DNA from 4 places in the Bradyrhizobium sp. ISRA436 genome. Region 1 is predicted to be linked to each of the others. Evidence: predicted binding sites of a transcription regulator. Region 1 holds the regulator's gene; each other region holds the start of a gene.
The links. The regulator LexA, encoded in region 1, represses DNA repair genes until DNA is damaged. The targets are predictions, from matches to a motif close to TGTTCNNNNTGTGTTCNG.
Positions count from the first base shown of each region.

Region 2: a site for LexA is predicted at 3,124-3,141, ahead of MTX23_RS12315 (DNA repair protein). Genes of this name have one in related genera too.
Region 3: a site for LexA is predicted at 2,610-2,627, ahead of MTX23_RS06895 (ribonuclease T2). Genes of this name have one in related genera too.
Region 4: a site for LexA is predicted at 1,839-1,856, ahead of dinB (DNA polymerase IV). Genes of this name have one in related genera too.

Region 1 is NZ_CP094519.1:3,575,168-3,579,795, forward strand. Features, by position in the region: gene MTX23_RS16950 (ComEC/Rec2 family competence protein) at 1-1,545, shown strand, start outside; gene MTX23_RS16955 (hypothetical protein) at 1,542-1,769, opposite strand; gene MTX23_RS16960 (hypothetical protein) at 1,920-2,348, opposite strand; gene lexA (transcriptional repressor LexA) at 2,650-3,354, opposite strand; gene glp (gephyrin-like molybdotransferase Glp) at 3,579-4,628, opposite strand, start outside.
Region 2 is NZ_CP094519.1:2,638,950-2,643,577, reverse strand. Features, by position in the region: gene MTX23_RS12325 (error-prone DNA polymerase) at 1-541, opposite strand, end outside; gene MTX23_RS12320 (DNA polymerase Y family protein) at 538-2,022, opposite strand; gene MTX23_RS12315 (DNA repair protein) at 2,258-3,052, opposite strand; gene MTX23_RS12310 (UdgX family uracil-DNA binding protein) at 3,309-4,628, shown strand, end outside.
Region 3 is NZ_CP094519.1:1,438,329-1,442,956, forward strand. Features, by position in the region: gene MTX23_RS06880 (outer membrane protein) at 1-68, shown strand, start outside; gene MTX23_RS06885 (cold-shock protein) at 432-647, opposite strand; gene rlmJ (23S rRNA (adenine(2030)-N(6))-methyltransferase RlmJ) at 903-1,763, opposite strand; gene MTX23_RS06895 (ribonuclease T2) at 1,878-2,567, opposite strand; gene MTX23_RS06900 (hypothetical protein) at 2,691-3,155, opposite strand; gene MTX23_RS06905 (hypothetical protein) at 3,321-3,620, shown strand; gene MTX23_RS06910 (DUF3617 family protein) at 3,663-4,193, shown strand; gene MTX23_RS06915 (ATP-binding protein) at 4,358-4,628, opposite strand, start outside.
Region 4 is NZ_CP094519.1:4,660,012-4,664,639, forward strand. Features, by position in the region: gene MTX23_RS22075 (ABC transporter ATP-binding protein) at 1-201, opposite strand, end outside; gene dinB (DNA polymerase IV) at 526-1,773, opposite strand; gene MTX23_RS22085 (hypothetical protein) at 1,889-2,098, shown strand; gene MTX23_RS22090 (ABC transporter substrate-binding protein) at 2,268-3,491, shown strand; gene MTX23_RS22095 (glycerol-3-phosphate dehydrogenase) at 3,583-4,628, opposite strand, start outside.

The DNA.
Region 1 (4,628 bases):
GCCTTCATGCAAGGCCTGCGCGACGCCATCGATGCGCGGATTCGCACCACGCTTGACGGCGACCAGCGCGCGATCGCGACCGCGCTGCTCACCGGCCGGCGGGATGCGATCACGACGCCGGTCAACGATGCGATGTTCATCTCGGGGCTTGGCCACGTGCTGTCGATCTCCGGCTACCACATGGCGGTCGTCGCGGGCGTGGTGTTCTTCGCGGTGCGTGCGCTGCTCGCGCTGTTCCCGGCGCTGACGGCGGGGCATCCGATCAAGAAATGGGCGGCCGCCTCAGCCCTCGTCGCCGCCGCGTTCTATCTCATGCTGTCGGGGGCGGAGGTCGCGACCCAGCGATCCTTCTTCATGACCGCGGTGGTGCTGATTGCTGTGATCGTCGATCGCCGCGCGATCACCTTCCGCACGCTGGCGGTGGCCGCGCTGATCGTGCTCGTGATCGCGCCGGAAGCGCTGGTTCATCCGAGCTTCCAGATGTCGTTTGCGGCCACTCTCGGGTTGGTGGCGCTGGTGCAGATCGGGATGCCGAGCCTGTTGGCGTCACCCGATCACTCGGTGACGGCGCGGGTGGCGCTGTGGGGCGGGCGCGAGATCGCCATGCTGGTGCTGGCCTCGCTGGTGGCCGGGCTCGCGACGACGCCCTATGCCGCGTTCCATTTCCATCGCGTCACGCCCTACGGGCTGCTCGCCAATCTCGCGGCGATGCCGGTGGTGTCGGCGGTGGTGATGCCGGCGGGCCTGCTGGGGCTCGCCGCGATGCCGTTCGGGTTCGACGGCGTGTTCTGGGCGATCATGGGCGTTGGCATCGACTGGATGATCGTGGTGACGCAATGGGTCGCCGGCCTGCCGGGCGCGGTCGGCCGCATGGCCGCGTTCGGCACCGGACCGCTGATCGTGGCGAGCGCCGGCCTCGTCCTGCTCGGGTTGTTGCGCACGCCGTTGCGCTGGTCCGGCGCGGCCCTGCTTGCGGTGGCGCTGATCTGGGCGGTGCGGGTGCCGCAGCCGGACGTGCTGGTCGCGGCCGACGGCCGCAATGTGGCGGTCCGCGGCGGCGACGGGCGGCTGCATCTGATGCGGAGCGGCAAGGACGCCTTCCTGGTCAAAGAATGGCTGGCGGCGGATGCCGACGCGCGCACGGCGGCCGACCCCTCGCTCGCGGACGGCGTCTCCTGCGACGAGAACGGCTGTGTGACCCAGGGCGCGGGCGGCATGCTCGTTTCGCTGGCGATGCGGCCCGCGGCGCTGGCCGACGATTGCGAGCGTGCGGCGCTGATCGTGACGGCACGGCCGGCGCCGCAGGGCTGCGCGGCCTCGGTGATCGATGCCGAACGGCTGCGGCGCCACGGCGCGCTGGTGCTGCGTCGCACTCGCGATGGCTTTGCCGTCGATGCGGTCAGGCCCGGCGGGATCGACCGGCCATGGTCGCCGGCGGTTCCCGGCGACACCGAGAGCGAGACCGCGCTGCGCCCGCCCGGCCGCGCGCCGCGCCCGGCGGTGGATGCGACCCCGGCGGAGGCCGATCTGCAGGGCGACGATTAGTGCTGATCGGGGAGGGGATGGGTCGGCAGGTCAAAGGCGCCGAGGTGATACTCGTCCGAGTCAGGATCGGCGTCGGGCTTCTTGACTAGGGTAAACGTCGCTTCGGGGAATTGCTGCCAGACCTTCAGGTCGTCAGCCGTCACCGTCAGCCAGCCGAACCGGAACATGTAGCGGCCCGGCTCCGTGACGCGTCCAGCCTTTTGCCATGTGACCTTGTCGACCACCGAGCACGTCCTTGTCCGTGAGCGATGATGCGCCAAGGCGCCGTCCGACGCAAATCCCCAGACGCGCCCCGGAACCCGAAGTCCGGGGTCGCTCGAAATCGGTTAGGTCACATGCCGCAGGTCCAAACTCATCCTGCGGCCATGATGCGCTCAACCCAAAAACAGCGACGCGAATGCAGAGGGCCGCCGCTCGACCACCTTCGGTTTCTCGACGACAGGCGGGTGAAGAGCGGGTAGCTGCAGTACGGTGACGTGCTGTCCTTCGACGAGCTGGGTCACCAGCACATGGCTGCCGTCGGGGAATTCGACCGCATCATGATGGCGATCGGGAACGTCGGGCTCGACTTCGTTGAACACGCCAACGCGGAAGCCGATCGTCTTGGTCCAGATCCAGCGGCTGTCGTAGCGCACGTTCTCGACGAACGCGAGCTCGGTGCCGGGAAGCATGCAGACCGCGACATTTGGATCGCTCTCCGAAGCAAAGCCGCGGGTTGACGTGCCGCGGAATGTCGTGGTGATCAGCGTCTCTCCGACAACGGCGGGGCGCGATGCCACGGCGTGCAGACTATAGTCACACATCGGATGGCTCCTCATTTCGAGATAGCGACCCGTGCCTCTCCTGAGGCGCAGGCCTCTACCAGAGTGGACGACAGCAAACGAGTATGTTCTCGTTTCTGGGCGATTGTACGACTGGCTGCGGAAGGCTCCGATCACAAACGCGCTACAGCGTCCCGGTGGTATTGGGACGCGCCGGAGGCACTCACGCAGCGCAGTCCATGAAGCAACGGCGCTGCGCCTCGCTCGTTCCCTCACAACACATGTTCGACTGCACGAAGGCACGCCGCGCTGCACGCGGTCACGGCCTGGACATGCCGCGCGGTCAGTATTTGCGATAGAGCCCGATCAGCTTGCCCTGGATCCGTACGCGATTTGGCGGCAGAATGCGCACTTCATAGGCGGTGTTGGCAGGCTCCAGCGCGATCGACGCGCCGCGGCGGCGGAAGCGCTTCAGCGTCGCTTCCTCCTCGTCGATCAGCGCCACCACGATGTCGCCGGTATTGGCGGTGTCATTGCGCTGGATCAGCGCCATGTCGCCGTCGAGGATACCGGCGTCGACCATGGAGTCGCCACGTACCTCCAGCGCGTAATGTTCACCGGCGCCGAGCATGTCCGGCGGCACGCTGATGGTGTGGCTGCGGGTCTGCAGCGCCTCGATCGGCGTACCGGCCGCGATCCGGCCCATGACAGGGACGGCGACCGGACGGTTGCCGTCATCCTCGGCGATCTGCGGCGTGCTGGAGCGCTTGCCGAGCGTGCCCTCGATAACGCTCGGGGTGAAGCCGCGGCGGCCGTTGCCGCCGCCGGCAGAGAGTTCGGGAAGCTTGATCACCTCGATGGCGCGGGCGCGGTTCGGCAGGCGGCGGATGAAACCGCGCTCCTCCAGCGCTGTAATGAGGCGGTGGATACCGGACTTCGAGCGCAGGTCGAGCGCATCCTTCATCTCGTCGAAAGAGGGCGGGACGCCGGCCTCCTTCAGACGTTCATTGATGAAACGCAGAAGTTCGTACTGTTTGCGCGTGAGCATCTCGAGTATTCCCCCGGTTGATAGCGTCGTTCGATTCCGAGACCTTCAGGGAGCCTGACCTCGGGAGCGCGAGACTTGCGACACTCCTCAGTGCGCTCCCATTTGTAGACACCAGTACTCGAAACAAATCATGAACGGACACTATATGTTCGATATGTGTTCCGCAACCACTTAATTTCCGGTGAATGCAGCCGCTCGCGCCAGATTGGTGCGGTCGCAAAGCCTCACTCAGGCAGTGTCAGGATCTCGCACGCCTCGCCTTTGACGGCCGCCGGCGCGAACGGCGGACGGATCACAAGTGCCCGTGCCGCAGCAAGATTCCCCAACAGCGAGCTGTCCTGCTGGGTGACGGGTGTCGCGATCAGCGTGCCGTCGTCGCGCTCTTCGAGCCGCGCACGGAGATAGTCCTCGCGCTGATCGTTGGCGGCGAGGTCACGGCCAAGCAGGGCGCTGTCGCGGACATGATGGATCACTTTTCGCCCGCTCAGGGCGCGAATCAACGGCACCAGAAACAGGAAGGCGCAGACATAGGACGACACCGGATTTCCGGGCAGGCCGATCACCCGCATTGTTCCCAGCCGGCCATGCATCATCGGCTTGCCCGGCCGCATCGCGATCCGCCAGAACGCCATCTGGACGCCCTCAGCCTCGAGCGACTGCTTGACGAGATCATGGTCGCCGACCGAGGCGCCGCCGGTGGTGATCAGGATGTCGGCATCGGCCTCCCGCGCCCGGCGGACACCCGCCGTGGTGGCGGCCACCGTATCGGCGGCGATCCCGAGATCGACGGTCTCCGCGCCCTCGGCGCGGGCCAGCGCCCGCAGTGCGTAGCCGTTGGAATAGACGATCTGGCCGGGGCCGGGGTAGGAGCCAGGCATCACCAGCTCGTCGCCGGTCGCCAGCACCGCGACCTTTGGACGACGGCGCACGGCGAGTTCCGGATAGTTCATGCCCGCAGCGAGCGAGAGCGCGCGGTCGGAGAGGCGGCTGCCGGCCGCAAGCAGCACGTCGCCTTGGCGGAAGTCGACGCCCGCGGGACGGATGTGCCGCCCCTTCGCAGCGGCTTCGGTGATCGTGATGTGGTCGCGGTCAGCCCGGGTGTCTTCCTGGATGATGACGGCGTCGGCGCCGTCAGGGATCACGCCGCCGGTGAAGATCCGCACCGCTTCGCCCGCGCCGACCGTCCGCTCGAACGGCCGTCCAGCGGCGACTTCGCCGATCACCTTCAGCCTGGCCGACAGGTCGGACGCATCGGCCGCGCGCACCGCATAGCC
Region 2 (4,628 bases), 940 kb from region 1:
CGGCGCTCTCCTTCAACCGTGCGAGCAGATCGAGCGCCTGCGCCGGATCGAAGCGATGCGGCAGCGCCAGCACCAGCAGCTGGCCTTCGGCGTAGTCGAGCAGGTCGGACAGTTTCAGATGACACTCGCCCTTCTCGATGCGCACGATTTCTTGTTTTGACGCGTTTTCTTCACGCGAACCGGTGTCCACTTCGCTTGAAAACGCTCTGTCGTCGTCGCCACGCTTGCCGCGGGTCAAGAGCTGGCACAGCCGGCCGTAGGCGGCGCGATCGCGCGGATAGACCAGGATGTCGGGTGTGCCGTCGATGAAGACGATGCGGGCGCCGATCAGGAGCTGGGGTGGATGCTTGACCTCGGCATTGTCGAGCTCCTTCCAGGCGCGCACCACGCCGGCCAGCGTGTTGTGATCGGCGATGCCGATCACGGGAATCCCGAGCTCGCTCGCCTGATGCACATAGGCGCGCGGATCGGAGCCGCCGCGCAGGAAGGAGAAGTTGCTGGTGATGCCGATCTCGGCATAGTCGGGCACGGGCGCTTTCATGCGAACAGCCCGTGCACATACCAGTTGGCGGGAACAGGCTTGCCGTCTTCGTCCCTCAGCTCGCTCTCATAGAGACCGTCGCGGAAGATCCAGAAGCGTTGGCCCTCGGCATCCTCGACGCGGAAGTAATCGCGGGTCAGCGGTTGGCCGTCCTGCTTCCACCATTCCATCGCGATGCGCTCGGGGCCCTCGACCCGCACCACCTCATGTCGCGCGCGGCGCCAGGTGAATTGATGCGGAGGGCCGTCGGGCACGGTCGCGAACGGCACCTTGATCGGCTCCGGCCGGTCGAACAGTCGCAAGGGGCGCAGCGGCGGCTCGCCCGCGACGCGCTCCGGCCAGGCGGCCGCGCTCGCGGCGGCGAGATGATGCTGCGCCGGCACCGCGAGCGCTGATCGTTCGGGGATGTGGCTCTCCAGCGGCAGATGCACGACCACGCGTTTGCCGCCGATGCGGGCGGCGATGCGGTCGATCAGCGCGGATACCTCGTCGCTGTCATGGACGGTGGCGTCGAGATCGCGCTGCTGCTGTACCACGAGCTCGGTGCGGCCGGCGGCGAGACGGATGAGATCGAAGCCGAAGCCGGGATCGAGCGGATCGTTGAGCGCATCGAGCCGCTCACGGAACAGGCGGTCGATCATCTCCGGCCGCGTCACCGGACGCCCGGTCTCGACCGCGATCGAGCGCACCGCGCCGTCGGTGCGGAAGAAGCTCGCCTCCAATTGCCGCGCGCCCTTGCCCTGCTTGTCCATCGCCGCGACCAGCATCCGGGCGAGGTTTTGCAGCGTCAGCGCGATCACGGTGTCGGTTGCAACAGGCTCGGGGAAACGCTTTTCCACGATGTAATCCGGCAGCGGCTTGCGCGGGCTGATCGGGGCATCGCCCTGCCCCAGCGCATGACTGAGCAGCGTGGTGAACGCGGCGCCGAACCGCGCCGAGATCTCGTGCGGTGCGCGCGCGGCGACATCGCCGATGGTCTTCAAGCCGGCGCGACGCAGGCCGGTCGTGATCGCGGCATCGGCGCCGAGCGCGGAAACCGGCAGCGGACCGACGGCCTGGGCCTCCTCGCCATCGGCTGTGATTTTCCCCGAGGCATGCCGCGTCAGCGTGCGCGCCGCAATCGAGGTGCCTGATATTGCGGCACTAACGGCAAAGCCGCGGCGGCTCAGCGCGTTCGTCGCGATCTGCAGCAGCGCGCGCTCGCCGCCGAACAGATGCGCGCAGCCGGTGATGTCGAGGAACAGGCCGTAAGGCGGATCCAGCGCCACCAGCGGCGTGAAGCGGTCGCACCAGTCGGCGATGTCGTTCAGCGTCTTCAGATCGGCGGCGGGATCGGCGTCGTAGACGGTGAGCTCCGGGCAGATCGCGCGCGCATTGGCGAGCGGCAGCCCGATCGACAGCCCCGCGCGCACCGCGGCCTCGTCGACGGCGTGGAGCAGGATCGCGTTGTGATCCTTTGCGACCACGACGCTGGGTGCCACTTGCGCTTCTGTCTCATTCCCTCCCCCCTTGCGGGGGAGGGGCAGGGAGAGAGGTAAGCCACATACGCCGGCGTCCGTGGTACCCCTCTCTCCAACTCTCCCCCGCAAGGGGGGAGAGAGCCCTGCCACCTCCCGAGTGGAAACTCTCTCCTCACGAAGAGCATCGCTCGTGGCGAGACCCCCACCCCAGCCCTCCCCCGCAAGCGGGAGAGGGAGCCCGACGACCTCCCGAGCGTCAACTTGCGAGACGCTGCGCTGTGCGAGCTTCCGCTTGATGCGGTCGATGGGCAGGCGTGGCAGCCACAGGCTGAGGATACGCCGACGGTTCACTGAATTGGCACTCATCACATTTCCATTCCATGATCCATCGCCCGACCGGGCCATGACGATTGCGCACGAGTTTGGCGTCGAAGCGCGGCGCGCCCCAGGCGCTGGCGGCGGTGCCAGGCGGCGAATGCGCCGCGCGCACGATCCAGCGCGTCTCCGCGGTCGAGGGGGTCGGGCTCGCCGCAATCCGCAGCACCAGCGCGGTGACGCCAGAGGCTTGCGCGGCCAAGGTCAATTTGCGGCTGGCGACGAGATCGAGCTGACGCACATTGCCCCAGACCTCGAGCACGACCGCGCCCAGCGCATCGCAGGCGAGCGCGTCGGCCGTGGTGCGCAACGCGGCATCGACATCGGCGGCGCGCACCGTGACGAGCAGGCGCGGATCGAGGCCGAGCTCGGCAAGCCCGCTCATCGACAGCGCGCCGCTTTCAAGATCGGAAAAATCCTGCCGCACCCAAACCAGCGGCTTGCGCGGTGACATCAGTCCGGCAAGCCCCGCGATGAAGCCGGTCGCGGCCCCGCCCTGATGGCCGCTCGCGAACACCTCATGCAGCACTGCGGGCACAAGTCCGCCGCGCAGCATCGCATCCGCGCCCACATGCCCGAGCGCGACGCGGTTCAGTATGGTCGCATCCGATGGCGCCTCGATGCGCGCGATGCTGCCGCGCAGGGACGCAAGCGTGCTCATGCGTGCGCCGTTCATAGCGCCGCTCCTTCCCAACCAAGATTTGAAGCCGTCACTGGTCTGAACAGAGAACCAGGGTCTGGCTCATTTGTTCATGGTATGTTCTAATATAAAGCTAACAGGACCGGCGGAGTCAATCGGATTGGTGGGATCGCCGATTCATGAGCGAAATCAAGGAGATTCAAGCGCGTCGACGCGGCCCTCACATCCTCTCCCCGCGTCACCGGACGCGCGGGCCCCGAAATGACGGCGAGACGGAAACGGAGCAGATCGCATGCATATCATCATGCTCGACAGCGACACCGATTTCGAAGGCTGGCGCAAGGCCGCGCGACGACTGGCGCTGAATGACGTGAGGCCATCTGATGTCGCGTGGACGGTGCGCGGCAAGGCCGAATTGTTTTCGTCATCTCACGCGAACGACCTGCCCGATGCGCCGCATGCGACGTTCAACGTCCCCGCCAGCTTCGTCGAGCTGGCAAGGACCGCGATCCTGCATCGCCATGACGAACGCTTCGCCCTGCTGTATCGCCTCGTATGGCGGCTGCGCAGCCATCACGATCTGCTCAGCGCGACGATCGATCCCGAGGTCGCCGAGGTTAACGCGATGGCGCGCGCGGTCTATCGCGACATGGACAGGATGCACGCGCTTGTGCGCTTCCGCGAAATCGGTCGCGAGAAGGCGCATTACGTCGCTTGGTTCGAGCCGGAGCATCACATCGTCGAGCTCGCCGCGCCCTTCTTCGCCAGCCGCTTCGCCGACATGCCGTGGTCGATCCTGACCCCCGACGTCTGCGCGCATTGGGATGGGCATGCGATCTCGATCACCTCCGGCGTTGACAAATCCGAAGTGCCGACCGAGGAGCGGCTCGAAGAGATCTGGCGGCGTCATTACAGCGGTCTTTTCAATCCCGCACGGCTGAAAGTGATGGAGATGCCGCAGGCCTATTGGAGGAACCTGCCCGAGGACTCGATCATTAAGCCCTTGCTCGAAGACGCGATGCGGATGACGAGCGGCGCCTTCATCGCAAACAAGGCGTCGAAACCGCAGGCGCCGCAAAAACCGCAGGACACGCCGATGGCCCGCAGAGACGCCCACGACACGATCGCGACGCTACGCGCCGAAGCCGCCGATTGCCGGGCCTGCCCGCTGTGGAAGGATGCAACCCAGACCGTGTTCGGCGAAGGGCCGCAAAGCGCAACCCTGATGCTGGTCGGCGAGCAGCCCGGCGACAAGGAAGATCTCGCCAGCAAGCCGTTCGTCGGTCCGGCCGGATTGATGCTCGATCGCGCGCTGGACGAGGCCGGCATCGACCGCGGCAAGGTCTACATCACCAATGCGGTGAAGCATTTCAAATTCGTGCCGCGCGGCAAGATCCGGCTGCACCAGAAGCCGAGCACGTCGGAAATCCGCGCCTGCCGTCAATGGTACGAGCGTGAACTGGCGGCCATCAAACCGGAACTGGTGGTGGCGCTCGGCGCGACGGCCGCACAGGGCGTGCTCGGCAAGATCACGCCGATCAACAGGAACCGCGGCCGCCTGATCGACCATGATGGAACCAAGGTGCTGGTCACCGTGCATCCCTCCTATCTG
Region 3 (4,628 bases), 2.1 Mb from region 1:
TCACCGGCGGCGCCGCGAACGGCTACAGCTTCAGCCTGGTCCGCGCCGGCATCAACTATCACTTCTGAGAACAAGAAGACGTCGACCACCAACTCCCGGCTGCGCATTGCGTGGCCGGGTTTCTTTTTGTGCTGACGGGACGTCGCGGAGGAGGGCATGCTCGTTGGGAATCCGACCGCAGGCATCCGGTGGGCCGCACGTTTCCAACTCTGCGGAGTCCGCACTCGGGCGGCCGCATCATGCAGGTGATCAGCAGCGAGCACGAGTCGTGTGCCCGGCTGGCAGTTCACACGCAACGCGTCATTCCGCTTTCGTCGTGAGTCCGGGATCACGACGCGGTCGCATGCAATCGCGGCACGATCTCAGGTCTCTCGCTCGCGCATGATCCATTTCGGAAGCCAGGCTTCCGATTGTCCGGATCACGCGCGCACTCACGATGAAACCACCAGGTTGACCGCCTTGGGGCCTTTGCCCTTCTTGTCCGGCTCGACCTCGAATGTAATGCGCTGTCCTTCAGTCAGGTCCTTCAATCCCGCCCGCTCGACGGCTGTGATGTGAACGAACACATCGCGGCCGCCATCATCAGGCTTGATGAAGCCGTAGCCCCGCTCTCCGTTGAAGAACTTGACTGTCCCAGTCATGGCCATCGGGAAACTCCTCCCCCGTATTGCTCCACCGCTACGCACGCCGCGCAGCGGTTGACCGACATTCGCTTGTCGGAAGCTTGGCCACCTGAACAGGCCGGCGTCACGCCGCCGGTCTGCCTGGATTTATTTCGGCCTTGTCACTCCGCCGCAACCATTCGCGGAAGCGGAACGTAAAGCCAGTCGTAACAGGATGAGCATAATACGGTTCCGCGCAGATTGACTACGCTCAAATCGCACTTTTCGGTGGGCGCCGGATTAAGGTTTAGGCGTTTCAAGTCTGAAGCGGGCTGCACCGCCCTGGCCTAACGGCTTCTCGAGTTCGGGCAGGATGAGCTTCAGCTCGCTCGCCAGCGTCCACGGCGGATTCACCATCAAAAGCCCGGTCGAAACGAGGCCGCCGCCCGTTCCCTGCGGTGCTACGCTGAATTCCAAACGCAAGCACTTGCCGGCCGGTTTGCTTGTTGCGGCCGCCGCGGCCACGCTGTGCGCGAGGTCGTCTGTGGCCCTCCGGGATTTTACGGGGTACCACAAAAGATACGTGCCGGTCGGCCACTTTGCGAACGCTTCCGAGAACCCTTTTGCCAGCCGCTCGAACTCGTCCTTGGCCTCGAATGGCGGATCGATCACCACCAGGCCGCGCCGCTCGTTCGGTGGCACGAACGCAGGAAGCGCCGTCCAGCCATCGAGATCGACAACGCGGGCCTGCGTGTCGCGCCGCAACGCGTCGATCAGTTGCTTGCGTGCCGTTGGCTCGATCTCGCAGGCGGTGAGGCGATCCTGCGGTCGTAGCAGCGCGCGTGCGATCAAGGGTGAGCCGGGATAGGTTTTCAGCTCCGCCTTCGGATTGAACGCCCTGACGATGTCGAGATACGGCGTGACCAGCGGCTGCGCCTTGTCGGAGAAGCGCGCCTGCATCAGCCGCGCGATGCCGGTGAGCCATTCGCCGCCGCGCTGCGCTTCGCTCGACGTCAGATCGTACAGCCCGGCGCCGGCATGGGTGTCGATGACGCGGAACGCCGCCTGCTTCTCCTGCAAATAGGTAAGCATGCGCACCAGCACGATGTGCTTGATGACGTCGGCGAAGTTGCCGGCATGAAAGGCGTGACGGTAGTTCATGCGATAGCCGTTACCACGTCGTTGCGAGCACGGCGATATGTCCACCGTCGCTCGCTGAGCACCGGCGAATTCGGGCGCCGCCGACGCTCGTCACAGCGGCGGGAACGCCAAGTCCTAGCCGCCACGCATCGGCGGCATCAGCACCTGGTCGCGGCGGCAGGCGCGGCGATCGATCTCTTCACAGGAACGGAACTGGAGATCCTTGCTGAGGCAGATCCGCACCTCGCTGAGCCGCCTGCTGTCGCAGGTGACCGCGATCGCCGAACTGCTGAGCCCCGGATTGACCTTGATGAATGCGGCTTCCAGATCGTCGGGCGAGATCGTCTTCGGCTCCGACAATTGCAGAAACTCCTCGGGGATCTTCACCGCGGCGCGCGCCTTGCGGATGGTCTCGAAATAGGCGCGCTCGCCGAGGCCCGAGCAGGTGCCGTGCTTGTCCCATTCGTTGTAGATCAGGCCGGGCGCCGGCATTAGGTCGAGCATCGAGCTCATGATGCCGCGGGCGAGCCGCGGCGAGGGCCGTTGGCAGTATTCCGGGAAACCGCGCTCATATTGCGGCCACAGGCCGTGCACCACAAAGGAGTACGGCCGTCCGCCGCACTGGGCTTGCGTACCGCGGCCGTTGTTGCCGCGTTCGCTCGCCGCCTCGCAGAAGGACGGCGACCACGACAGCGACAGCACGTAAAAATCGAACTCACCCGGTGCGTTCTGTCGGCGATCCTGAGCCGATGCCGTGACCGTAGTGCATAGGACCAAGGCTGCAATTGAAACCAGAAATCGGGAAATTATGGCCAACCGATGCATCAAACGCTCCCTCACTCGACGGTTTAGAACCTAGCAGGCGACCAGAACATTTCAAGAACAAATGCGTCATCCGCCCGCGAGCGGACGGCTCGCGGACGCTGGCTCGTCAATCTGGTGGGGAAATCAGGGTCGCGCGGCCCGGCAGGAGGGGTTGTAAGCCCAGTCGCGGTCGAGCCCGCTGACGCACCATTCGACACCCTGGTTGAAGCCGGCGAAGCCGCCGTCCTCGATGATCGAAAAGTGCACTTTGCGCATCTTGCCGTCGCTCAGCATCACGTTGCCGGAGCAATAACGGCGCGGGATATTGTCGGATTGCCAGGGACGGAAGGCGGTCTCATGGATCCGGTCGTAGCCGGTGATCACCAGCGGTGAATTCCAGAAGGTGGCTTCCTTCTCGTGGAATTGCTCGCTGATGACGGGGAGGGCGCTCTCGCAGGGGGCGACGTTACCGTCGTAGCGCGGCCCGGACAGCCAGAAATTCAGCTCGAACGGGTTCGCAGCCTGCGCTGTCCCCCCGGAGGCTAGCAGGCCGAACGCGAGCGCGGCACCAACACCGAGCTTTTTGGCTGACATGAACAGGTCGCGCATGGGAATCCACCCGATAATCCGATGTGGCGGACGGTGCCGTGAAGCCCCGACAAGGTCAAGTGCAGCGCGGCAACACCTGCGGAGAAGTCCACTTCGGCGAACCGCGCGTTCTTTTCACGACCGCCGGCGCGCTCTATGTTGGCTACAGGCGAAATGGAGTCTCCGATGCGAAGGAAATTGGCCGCGTGCCTGGTTGCCGTTTGCGGGATGCTGGCCGTCGTGCCGGCGCGGGCCGATTGGCTGCAGCCGGTACCGCCGTTCAAGGGCAATGATACCGGCGGTATTATCGCCTACTCGCTGGCGATGCAGACCGATGCGCGGCTGCTCGCCGTCGATCACTGTGCCTCCTACGGCAAGGTGGTGAAATTCCTCTCCGTACAGTCCTATCCGGGTGGCTACATCTCGTTTGCCTGCCGCTGGGTGCCCTACGGCTCCGCACATCGGCCGTTGCGTACGCGCTACTGAGCGCCGTCGAACCCTGCGATCGGTAACCGGGAGTCAATCGCTATGGTGCGACGTCTTGCTTTGCTTGGTTCGGCCGTTTGCCTGGTGTTGTCGGCCGGCGCTGCCAGCGCGGTCGATCTGCCGACCCGCAAGGCGGGCCTGTGGGAGATGAAGATGGTCAAGACCGGCTCGTCGATGCCGGAAATGACTATGCAGCACTGCACCGACGAGTCCACCGACAAGGAGATGAGCACGACGGCCGCGCCGATGGCGAAGCAGGTCTGCTCCAAGCAGGACATCCAGAAGACTGCCACCGGCTATGTCAGCGACAGCGTCTGTGGCGTCGCCGGTGTGACGGTGACCTCGCATGCCGAGATCGCCGGCGACTTCAACTCGGCCTATACCGTCAAAAGCACCTCGCACGTGGAGGGTGGCCCGTCCGGCGCGCGCGACAGCACGACGATGATCGAGGCGAAGTGGCTCGGCGCGTGCAAGAGCGACCAGAAGCCCGGCGACATGATCATGCCCGGCGGCATGAAGATGAACGTCAAGGACATGGAAAAGCTGAAGGGGCTCCTGCCCAAGCAGAAGTAGGGTGCCGCATTCAGCGTTGCCGCGCGCCTGAATTTTATCTCCGTCATGCTGAGGAGCGCGCAAAGCGCGCGTCTGGAAGCACGCCGGCCTGGACGGTGGCCGTGCATCCTTCGAGGCTCGCAAGCGCTCGCACCTCAGGATCGCGGATCTGCCTCAGATACTCGCTAGACCGGCACCCGCACGGCTGCTCGCAACCCGCCCATCGGACTTTCGCCGAGCATGATATCGCCGCCATGCGAGCGCGCGATGTCGCGCGCGATCGCAAGTCCAAGCCCGCTGCCGCCTTCGTCCTGGTTGCGGGCATCGTCGAGCCGCAGGAACGGCTTGAACACCTCTTCGCGCATGTTTGCCGGAATGCCGGGCCCGTCGTCGTCGACGGTCACGGTGAGATAGCGGTGGTCGCGATGGCCGGTGATCGAGATCGTGTTGGCATGG
Region 4 (4,628 bases), 1.1 Mb from region 1:
CCTGCCCGCCTGCGTCGTGCGATGTCCGTTGACGATCACCTCGCCGCGTTGGGGCGACAGCAGGCCGTTGGCGAGGCGCAGCAACGAGCTCTTGCCGGATCCGTTGTCGCCGACAAGACCAATTCGCCGCTCACGCAGGTCGAGCGACAGGCCGTCAAAAATCCGGTTACCTCCTCGGCCGAGGGAAACTTGATCGAACACGACTCCGACAGACGGTGCCGCACGGCAAGGCTCGGCCCCATTGCCCTGCTGCACGCCACCGGGGCTGCGCTTTGACCGCAAAATATCGAGCAATCCCATATGTTTCCGGCCGTTCTCAAAGCCCGCGTCGCAGGACAGGAAGCCCGCTACCAGCCACCAGTAGCCCGTGCGTGCCGAAAACTCCACCCGGCCGAATGAGTGACAGATACGTGAGATCTGGGCGGGCTTGCCCGGTCTATGGGAATTAGAGAACGAGATACCTGGCACTCCGGCTGGCCTGCCATGGGCAGAGGCGCTCCACGGAGACCATGTTACCGTCAGCGACTAGAGATCCTTCTCGGCCAGCTTGCGAAACTCGTCAGGCACCGAACGAGAGACACCAAGTGCCACCGAGCCGTATCCGATCGCATCCCATCCGAAGCGATCGCGGATCTTGTCGATGGCACGGTCTGCCGCCCAACGGGCCAAGCCAAGCTTGCTTCCGGGGCGACGCGCTTGATCTGCAAGCCCAAACGGGAGTTCGAGTTCGAGATCCCAGTGCTCCTCGAGATGCGATACGGAGATCGCCAACAATGAGATCATCTTCTCGTCCGGGTGATCCGCCAGGATCGCACGCACCAATTCTTCGGCGAGCTCAGCGAGGATCATGGTGGCTGAGATCGGGGCATCGAGCGTTGTCGAACGCGTCACCGAGCTCAAGTCGGCGAAACGCACGCGTACCGTGACCGTTCGACCGGGTCTGGACTTCGCCCGGAGCCGCGTCGCGACGCGGTCCGCGAGGTGAAGCAGGGTCGGCCGGATAACCCGCTCAATGGCGGGCTTCTTGCCGATCGCCGACTGCGCTCCAGCCGATCGGGCCCGATGGTGAGGCTTGAGTTGCCGGGGATCGCGATTCCAGGCCAGCTCCGAGAGCTTCTGTCCCGCCGCCGGTCCGAGCAATCGCTCGAGCGACCAGCCGGGCAGCCTGGCAAGTTGCCCAATCGTCGACACGCCGATCGCAGCCAGCCGTGCCTTGGTGACTGGTCCCACGCCCCACATCAGCTCGACCGACAGTTGGTGCAGGAATTCCAGCTCACTGTCGGGATCTATAACCACAAGCCCGTCAGGCTTGGCGACCTGCGAGGCGATCTTGGCCAGATGCTTGGTGCGCGCGACACCCACGGAGATCGGAAGGCCAAGCTCGGTGCGCACGCGCCAGCGGATCGCCGCTGCGATTTCGGCGGGCGCACCGAACAGATGGGTGCAGCCCGCAACATCGGCAAAGGCCTCATCGATCGAGATGCGTTCCACGAGCGGCGTGAAATCGCCGATCACTCTGACAGCGGCGTCACCCAGACGCTGGTAGTCCTTGAAATGGCCGCCAACAAAGGTGAGCTGCGGACACAGCTCGCGCGCCTGCCGTCCCGGCATGCCGCCACGAATCCCGAACGCCCTTGCTTCGTAGGAAGCAGCAAGCACGACTCCGCCTCCGACGGCGATGGGCTTGCCGCGCAGCGATGGGTCTAGCAGTTGCTCAACCGACGCGTAAAACGCATCCAGGTCTGCGTGGAGGATGGTGCCTGCTGTTGCCATCCCAACCGTTCACCTGCGACGTCTGACCAAAACTTGATGCCGTTGCGATGCGCCACGATTGACATGAGAACAAAATAGGAACATTCTGAGGGCCGGTCAATCGGGAATCTTGGGCATGTCGGCCGTTTCGAAGACGTTGCAAAGACGCGACCCGCTGGATATGGCGGCCGATCAAGTGATCGCGGCGTGCGACGGCGACCCTCGTGCCGCAGTCCGGGCACTGATCGTCGCCAAAGGACTTCTCGAGGCCGAACTGGAAGACATCTGCGCGGCGACCTCGAAGGGATACGCGCGCGGACGAAGCACGCGGCGCGTGCAGGATTAAGCCTCGCATAAGCGCGCATTTTCCTTCGGGCGGCATCTGATCGATTTTTCTGCTTGAACTGAGGTGTCGAAGCGTCGCCATGGCGCAGAGCGCCATGCTCGGGAAGAGGTTGTCGCGGGCAAGTGACTCCTGCAGTAGACACCCCGATATCCAACACTCGAGAACGGAAATGACCTGGACCAAAGCTTCGCCATTGACACTACTGATTGCGCTCGGCGCTTCCCTTTTCTTCGCGGCAAGTACGGCCCGCGCCGAAGATGGCGTATTGCGCGTCGGTATCATCACCGACATGAGCGGGCAGTATTCCGATGGCAACGGCACCGGCTCGGTGGTCGCGGCGCAAATGGCTGCCGAGGAAATCGGCGGCAAGGTGGCGGGGCGCCGGATCGAGATCATCTCGGCCGATCACCAAAACAAACCCGACGTGGCAGCCGGAATCGTGCGCAAATGGATCGATACTAAGGGTGTCGATGTGATCGCCGAGGGTGTGAATTCGGCCGTGGCACTCGCCATCCAGACCGTGACCCGTGAGCGCAAGAAGCTGTTCCTGATCTCGGGCTCCGGCTCATCGGAGCTTACCGGCAAGCAATGCTCGCCAACCAGTGTGCAATGGACCTACGACACCTATGCGTCCTCGAACGCCACCGCCAAGGCCGTGGTCGCGCGCGGCGGTACGCCGTGGTTTTTCCTTACCGCGGATTATGCGTTCGGCCAGGCGCTGGAGCGCGACGCGAGCAAGGCGGTCACCGCTGCCGGCGGCAAGGTGTTGGGCGCGATCCGGCATCCCTTCGACACCGCGGATTTCTCGTCATTCCTGCTGCAGGCGCAATCGTCCGGGGCCAAGATCCTGGCGCTCGCCAATGCCGGCTCCGACTTCCGCAACGCGGTCGCTCAGGGCGATGAGTTCAATATCCGCGAGAGCATGCAGGTCGTCGCACTGCAGGTGACGCTCACCGACGTGCCGGCACTCGGCCTGCAGCACGCGCATGATCTCCTGTTCACGGACTCCTTCTATTGGGACCGCACGCCGGAGACCCGGGCGTTCTCGCAGGAGTTCTTCAAGCGGCACGGCGCGATGCCGACGGCCTACCAGGCCGGCGTGAATTCCGCGCTGCGGCACTATTTCAAGGCAGTGGCTGCCACGAACTCAGTTGATCCCGAAACGGTGATTGCGCAAATGCGCAAGACGCCGGTCAATGATTTCTTCGCTCAGGGCGGCGTCGTGCGCGAGGATGGCCGGATGGTGCACGATATGTACCTGATGCGTATCAAGAAGCCGGAGGAGTCCAAGAGCAAATGGGATCTCTATGAGTATCTCGCGACCATCCCCGGCGATCAGGCATTCCGTCCGCTCAATGAAGGCGGCTGCCCCTATATCACCAAGGCGCAGTGACGGCGTCGTATGCCAAGCGCGTGGCGGGGACGATTTCCTCGCCCGCGCAGCTCTGCCGTGCTACGCCGGAGCTTCCACGAATGGCCTCCGCTCACAGATAGTCTTCAAAGCTATCGCGTTGCGCGCGCGTCAGGTGAAGGCCGTGCTTGGTGCGTCTTTCGAGAAAGTCTGTGGGCCTTGCCGCCCATTCCGTCTCGCGGAGGTAGATGGCTTCGCGCTCGTAGAAATTTCCACCGAAGTGACGGCCGAGATCGGCCACACTGCGTGCCGATCCAAGAAGATCGCGTGCGCGCGTGCCATACAGGCGCGCATAGTGATGGATGACCTGTTGAGGCAGATCGGGATAGGCTCGTGTCAGGTCTGTCGCAAAGACTTCGAACGTGCTGCCGATGTCGCCGCCCGGCAGTGGCTTTCGCGCCGTCCACGCCGATGACATTCCGGGAAACCAGGGCGCCAATCGACCAAGCGCATGCTCGGCGAGCCGGCGATAGGTCGTGATCTTACCACCGAAGATCGCCAGAAACGCCGGTTGTTCCGTTGTTCCATGGACTTCGAAGACATAGTCTCGCGTAACCGCGGAGGGATCCTCGGAATTATCGTCATACAATGGTCGAACGCCTGAAAAGGCGTGCACGATGTCGCCTTCACATGGCGAAGCGCGAAAATAGCGGCGCAGTACCCCGAGCAGATAGGCAATCTCGCCGCCGTCAATCGCGACGTCCTCCGCGCGGCCGTCGTAGGGAATATCGGTGGTCCCGATCAGCGCGAGATCGCTCTCATAGGGGTTGACGAAGATGACGCGGCGGTCCTCGTTCTGAAGCAAATAGGCCTGCGGACCGCTCCAGAATTTTGGCACGATAACGTGACTTCCCTTGACCAGCCGCACATTGTGCGCCGGGTTCAACCCTGCGACGCCCTGCACGACATCTCGGACCCACGGGCCTGCCGCATTGACAAGCGCACGCGCACGCACCACCTGCGGGCAGCCGTCCTCGCCCAGCATGTCGAGGCGCCAGTTCTCTCCCTCCCGCCGGGCGCCCACCGCGCGCGTCCGCGGCAATATCTTGGCGCCGTTACTGGCGGCATCGATCAGATTGAGGATCACGAGCCGCGCATCGTCGACCCAGCAATCCGAAT